Regions from separate parts of the Burkholderia sp. BCC1996 genome, predicted to be linked through region 2. Evidence: riboswitches for the same ligand, from Rfam matches in the RefSeq annotation. Region 2 holds a riboswitch; the other holds the start of a gene.
What was found. A riboswitch is a leader RNA that binds a small molecule or an ion and turns the genes downstream of it on or off. The one in region 2 is predicted to bind cobalamin.

Region 1 (3,409 bases), on a different contig from region 2:
ACGTCGGGAATGCGCTCGGGCGCGAGGGTGATTTCGTCTACGATCTGAATCATTCGCGGGTCGTCTCGGGTGGTTCGTGGCGGGATGCGATGCCGGCCGCCTACGCCGTTCCGGCGAGGCCGGAAGCGGCCGGCGTGGATAGCATTCTTGCGTGGCGGCGGCCGGCGAACCCCTATCGGCACGCTCACCGGCCCCTGTCGCAACGCTCAGATCGGGAGACATATGAAACAGCGTGCATTGCCGGCACGCGGCCGCGTGCTGCCGGGCTTCGGTGCCCGTCTGCTCGACGAACTGGCGCGCAGCGGCGTGCCGCCGGCGCAACGGCCTGCGCCGACGGCCGTTGCTGCTGCGTCGACGACGACACCCGGCGGCTTCGTCGCGCTGTACCGCGACGCGATCGAGCGGCTCGAGGCGCAGGTCGCGCGCGGCGACGGCCATCCGCCGATGCGCAAGCAGGAAGTCGACCTGATGTGCCGGTGCCTCCTCAGTTGCGCGACGCTCGCCGACGCGATCCGCTGCGCCGCCGAGTTCTGCGAGATGCTGACGCCGCGCGCCGGCGCACTGTCGCTCGCGGTGCGCGACGGACGCGCGACGTTCCGGATGGATTCGCTGCGCCGCACGCGCAGCCCCGCCGCGTGCCTCGTCGACCTGACGGGACTGTTCTGCTATCTGCAACTGTTCGGCTGGCTGATCGGGCAGCCGCTGCGGCCGGACGAAGTCTGGCTCGGCCATCCGCGCCGCGAAGACGCGATGCCGCTGCTCGGGCTGTTCAACGCGCCGGTCGACGTCGGCCGCAAGACCTACGGCTTCGCGTTCGACGCGGTGCGGCTCGATGCGCGCGTGATCCGCCAGCCGGGCGAGCTGGCCGCGTTTCTCGTCGATTTTCCGTTTCGGCTGATCGATGCCGCGCCGGCCGTCGTGTCATGGGCTCAGCAGGTGCGCGGCTTTCTCGATGCGGCGCTCGCGCGCGAACAGGCGCTGCCCGCGCTCGCGGCGCTGGCGACATGGCTCGGCGTCAGCGAAGCGACGCTGCGGCGGCGGCTGGCGGCCGAAGGCAGCGGCTATCACGCATTGCGCGAACAGTGCCTCGCCGACGTCGCGCGGCGCTGCCTGCGCGAGTCGGACTGGCCGGTCGCGCGGATCGCCGCGCATCTCGGGTTCGGTGGCGAAGAAGCGTTTCGGCGGGCGTTCGTGCGATGGACGGGCATCGCGCCGAGCCGGTTCCGGCGCGATTGCAGCGCCGCCGACGGTGCGTTTCGTCAGACATGAAACGCGGTGCGAAGTCTCGAATTGAAATGATTTCGAAAGCATCCGGCGAGCACTGACGTTTTTTCGCATCCCTGCGCACTTCGATAATTGACGCACCGGCGCGCTCGCCATTACGCTTGCGCGCTGATGGTTCCCGGGAACGGGATCAAAAGGGAACGCAGGAGAGGCCGTGCCTCGAATCTGCGGCTGCCCCCGCAACTGTGAGCGGCGAATCCGCACCACCCCATGCCACTGGGAAACCGGGAAGGCCGGTGCGAATCGCGACCCGCGAGCCAGGAGACCTGCCATCGACCCGAGGTCCAAGCAGCCGCACCGGGCGGGGTGTCCCGATGCGCCAGCACCGCCTTTGGCGGTCGCCCCGTTGCATGGACGGCCCGACCTCAGGACCCTTCAGATGTCCGATCTTTCCGCCTCCGCTTCCACGCCGGAAGCATCGTGCCGTTGCGCGGCCAGTCTGCGCCGCGTGTCCGCACGCGTGTGCCGTGCCAAGTCGTCCGGCACGTGTCATGACGACACGCGTGAATGCCGCCCACGCTGCCCGGTCCCGCGATAGACCAACGAAAACCAGGCGGTACTCGCCGCCCCCCCGCTTACGCTCGCCGTACCTGCAACACGATCACGCTCGCTGCCTCATGAATCTTCGCCACCTTCTCGCCACGTCCGCCGCCACGGCGCTGCTCTCCCCGATCGCCCACGCCGCGGGCGACATGCCGCCCGCGCAGCCGCCCCAACCCGCCGAAGGCGCCGACCTGCCGACGATCAGCGTGACCGACACGCGGCATCTGCCCGAGTCGTTCGACCAGCGCTTTGCGACGACGCAGGTGCTCACGCGCGCCGATCTCGACCGGCTGTCGCCGAGCGACCCGAGCATCACGCAGGCGCTCGCGACGCTGCCGGGCGTGACCGTCTCGCAGAACGGCGGCCCGGGCTCGTCGGCCTCGGTCAGCATCCGCGGCTCGTCGGCCAGCCAGGTCGCGGTGTTCATCGACGGCATCCGGATCGGCTCGCCGACCACCGGCATCGCGCCGTGGGCCGACCTGCCGACCGAAGCATTCGAGCGCGTCGAGGTGATCTCGGGGCCGGCCGCCGCGTCGTTCGGCGCGAACGCGATGGGCGGCGTCGTGCAGCTGTTCACGCGCCGCGCCGCCGGCCAGCCGAACCAGACCACCGTGTCGTTCGGCGGCGGCTCGAACAAGACCTTCGACACGCAGTTGCGCACGTCGGGCACCGTGCCGTCGACGGGGCCGCTCGCCGCGCTGGGTGGCCTCACCTACACGCTCGGCCTGCACGACTACAACACGGCGGGCATCGACGCAACGCGGCCCGTGTTGCCCTACCACGAAGACGGCCGCAATCCGTATCACGCGCAGGACCTCGATGCGCGCCTCGGCTATGCGCGCGACAACTGGTCGATCTCGACGTTCGCGCTGTACCACCGCTCCGACCTGTCCTATGACAACGCCGGCTTTGCGAACCGCGAGCTCGATCATCAGCTGACGACCGGCCTCGCGTTCCATCTCGACGTCACGCCCGACACGCAGTTCGACCAGTCGTTCGGTTATGCGAACGATCGCCAGTTCCTGTACGCGAGCGACCCGGCCATCCCGACGGACCAGATCAACTCGCAGCGCATCAGCTCGTCGACGTCGCTGACCCATCAGGCGCACGGCTTCCACCTGTTCGGCCTGCCGCTGTCGGGCGAGACGAAGGTGGCGTACGACTTCACGCGCGAACAGGCGTTCCTGCCGGTCGACGTGCCGGACGGCGTGCCGACGCGCAACGATTCCGCGTTCTCGCTGCATCAGTCGGCGACGCTCGGCAGCGTGACGATGTTCGTCGCGGGCCGCCACGAGATCATTGCCGGGAAGGCCGTGAACACCGGCAACGCCGCGCTGTCGTGGGCCATTACGCCGGTCTATACGGCGCGCGTGTCGTACGGCAATGCGTTCCGCCTGCCGTCGTTCAACGATCTGTACTACCCGGGCTACGGCAATCCGGACCTGAGCCCGGAACGCAGCGATTCGGTCGAGGCCGCGCTCGACGCGAACACCGCATACGGCACGTTCAGCGCCGCGATCTACGACACGCGCGTCAGCAACCTGATCGCGTACAACCCCGCGACGTTCTCGCCGATGAACAT
Region 2 (3,409 bases):
GCGGCGAGCGCCAGCTCGCCCTGCAGCGTGACCGCGTTCGCGACGAGCCGGCCGCCGGGCTTCAGTGCCGACCAGCACGCGTCGAGCACGCCGGGCACGGTCGCGCCGCCGCCGATGAAGATCGCATCGGGCGCGGCGAGCCCCGCGAGCGCATCGGGCGCGCGCCCGGCCACGAGTTGCAGGCCCGGTACGCCGAGCGCGTCGCGGTTGTGCTCGATGTAGCGCTGCCGCTCCGCATGCGACTCGATCGCGATCGCCTGGCACGACGGATGCGCGCGCATCCACTCGATGCCGATCGAGCCGCTGCCCGCGCCGACGTCCCACAACAGTTCGCCGGGGGCAGGCGCGAGGCGTCCGAGCGTCAGCGCGCGCATGTCGCGCTTGGTGAGCTGGCCGTCGTGGCGGTACGCGTCGTCGGGCAGGCCAGGCGTGAGTGCGCGGCGCGGCGCATCGGGGCCGGCCTGGCAATCGAGCGCGACGAGATTGAGCGCGGCGGTTTCGTCGATGTGCCAGTCTTGCGCGAGCCCGTCGATGCGCCGCTCGAGCGGGCCGCCGAGGTGCTCGAACACGCTGATGCGCGTCGGGCCGAAGCCGCGCGCGGCGAGTTCGGCGGCGACCGTGGCCGGCGTGCGGCCGTCGGCGCTCAGCACGAACAGGCGCCGGCCCGGCAGCAGGTGACGCGCCAGCGTCGCGAGCGGCCGGCCGACGAGCGACACCGCGCCGACGTCCTGCAACGCCCAGCCGAGCCGCGCGGCCGCCAGCGACAGCGACGACGGTGCGGGCAGCACGCGCCATTCGTCGGGGGACAGTTCGCGCGCGAGCGTCGCGCCGACGCCGAACAGCATCGGGTCGCCGCTCGCCAGCACGCAGACGGGTGAACCGCGCTGCGCGAGCAGGCCCGACAGGTCGAACGGCGACGGCCATGCGGCGCGTTCGGCCGGCAGCCGCGCGGGCAGCATGTCGAGGTGCCTCTTCGCGCCGACGACCCGCTTCGCCTCGAGCAGCGCGCGCCGCGCGCCGCGCCCGAGCCCCGCGTAGCCGTCGTCGCCGATGCCCACTACCGTCAGCCACGCCGTCATGCACCCTTCCCCTTCGTCCGATTCCATCGAGTCGCCGCACGGCGGCCGTGAAGGCGCCGGTGCGGCCGTCCGCATTGCGAAAGTCGGCATGGTACCGTGTTCCACCGCGCGTTTCATCTGCGAGCCCGCCGACGCCGGGCCGCGTTTCGCGTCGGCCACGGCGCCTGCCCGACGGTCGCCTGGGGGGCCCGAAACGCCGGTGAAATCGGGTATCCTACGGCCGTTCGTTCGCCGGTGCCCTTCGGGGCCGAAGAGGGAACACAGGGCGCGCCTCGCGCCGCTGTGGCTGCCCCCGCAACTGTAGACAGCGAGCCGATCTCCCCCCTCATGCCACTGGTTTCACCGGGAAGGCCGGGAGCCGGCGCCGACCTGTCAGCCAGGAGACCTGCCGGCCTGAAAGTGCGTGCGTGCCAGTCGGCGTCGGGCGGGGTGTACCGATGCGTTGGCCGCGGCGCGACACTGTCCCGGTATCCCGTTGAGATCCGCCCCCGATTCGAATCCTGCTTCGCCCGTCGTGCGCCCTTCGGCTTGCCCGGGGCTCGTGCGCGTCGTCGCGGCCGCCGACGGCGGGCTGTGCCGGATCAAGCTGCCGGGCGGCCGGCTCGACGCGCGGCAGGCGCGCGCGATCGCCGCCGTCGCGCGTGCCTGCGGCTCCGGCGCGATCGACGCGACCAATCGCGCGAATCTCCAGTTGCGCGGCATTCGCGACGGCACGGCCGATACGTTGGTCGACGCGTTGCTCGACGCGGGCCTGGGCCCACGCATCAACGCGGGCGAGGCCGCTGACGACCGCGCCGCGCTTGCCGCAAGCGACGACGTCCGCAACCTGATGCTCAGCCCGCTTGCGGGGCGCGATCCCGACGCGCTGCTCGACAGCCGCACACTCGCGCTTGCGCTGCTCGACATGCTGACGCACGAGCCGCGCCGCGGCGAACTGTCGCCGAAATTCTCGATCCAGCTCGACGGCGGCGAATCGGTCGCGGCGCTCGATCATCCGCACGACATCTGGCTCGCCGCGTGGCGTCGCGGCGACGGCGCGGTCCGCATCGCCGCGGGCCTGGCCGGCTGTCCGCCGGTCGCGCCCGGCGATCCGCCCGCCGCGTTCGACGTGGCGCCGGACCAGACCGTCGCGCTCGTCCGCGCGTTGCTGCTGGCGTTCCTCGATCTCGCGCCGGCCGACGTCACGCGGATGCGCGCGTGGCTCGCGACCGGCGGCGCACGCGCGTTGCGCGAGCGTGCGCAGCATTACGTACCGTTCCCGCTCGAAGCCGATCCGGCACTGGCCGGCTGGCGGCGCACGCAAGCGGATGCCGCGCTGCGTTTCGGCGCACAGCCGTCGCGCGACGCGGATCGCTGCAGCGTCGGCGCGCAGTTCGTGCTCGGCCGGCTCGACGCGTCGCAACTGGAACGGCTCGCGGCACTGGCCGACGCCGACGGCGACGGCACACTGTCGATGACGCCGTGGCAAGGCGTGTTCGTGCACGGCGTGCGGCACGAACGTGCGCCGGCCGTGCTCGACGCGCTCGCGTCGCTCGGGCTCGTGTGCACGACATCCGACCCGCTGGCGGCGCTGGTCGCCTGCACCGGCAGCGCGGGCTGCGCGAAGTCGCGCGCCGATACGAAACGCGATGCGCTCGCGCTGGCCGCGCGCGTCGGCCATCCGGTCGACGTGCACCTGACCGGCTGCGAGCGCCACTGTGCGCTGCCGCACCCCGCGACGCATACGCTCGTCGCGGTCGCGCCCGCGCGCTACGACCTTTACCGGCGCGACGCCGCCGCGGGCCTCGGCGCCCCGCTCGCGCGCCATCTGACGATTGACCAGGCCGCGGCCCGACTGACGGGCGCGCGCCACAGCCAGGACACCACCGATGCTTGACTACATTCGCGACGGGCAGGAAATCTACCGCCAGTCGTTCGCGACGATCCGCGCCGAGGCCGACCTGTCGCAGGTTCCGCCCGATCTCGAGAAACTCGCGGTGCGCGTGATCCACGCGTGCGGGATGGTCGATGTCACCTACGACCTGCGCTTCTCGGCCGGCGCCGGCACGGCGGGCCGTACGGCGCTCGCGGCCGGCGCGCCGATCCTGTGCGACGCGAAGATGGTTGCCGAAGGCATCACGCGCGCGCGGCTGCCGGCCGGCAATCGCGTGATCTGCACGCTCGGCGAACCGGAAGTGCCCGACCTCGCGCGGCATCTCGGCAACACACGCTCGGCCGCGGCGCTCGAACTGTGGCGCCCGCATCTGGCCGGCAGCGTCGTCGTGATCGGCAATGCGCCGACCGCGCTGTTCCACCTGCTCGACATGATCGACGCCGGTGCGCCGCGCCCC

Region 1: it holds a riboswitch for cobalamin, as region 2 does, so the genes downstream of both, U4Z64_RS01715 (TonB-dependent receptor domain-containing protein) here and cobG (precorrin-3B synthase) in region 2, are expected to answer to the same signal.

Annotation. Positions count from the first base shown of each region.
Region 1 is NZ_CAJPHM010000001.1:386,555-389,963, reverse strand. It holds gene U4Z64_RS01725 (hypothetical protein) at 1-53, opposite strand, end outside; gene U4Z64_RS01720 (helix-turn-helix transcriptional regulator) at 223-1,269, shown strand; cobalamin riboswitch at 1,380-1,573, shown strand; gene U4Z64_RS01715 (TonB-dependent receptor domain-containing protein) at 1,902-3,409, shown strand, end outside.
Region 2 is NZ_CAJPHM010000017.1:139,670-143,078, reverse strand. It holds gene cbiE (precorrin-6y C5,15-methyltransferase (decarboxylating) subunit CbiE) at 1-1,079, opposite strand, end outside; cobalamin riboswitch at 1,295-1,487, shown strand; gene cobG (precorrin-3B synthase) at 1,594-2,955, shown strand; gene U4Z64_RS24230 (precorrin-8X methylmutase) at 2,948-3,409, shown strand, end outside.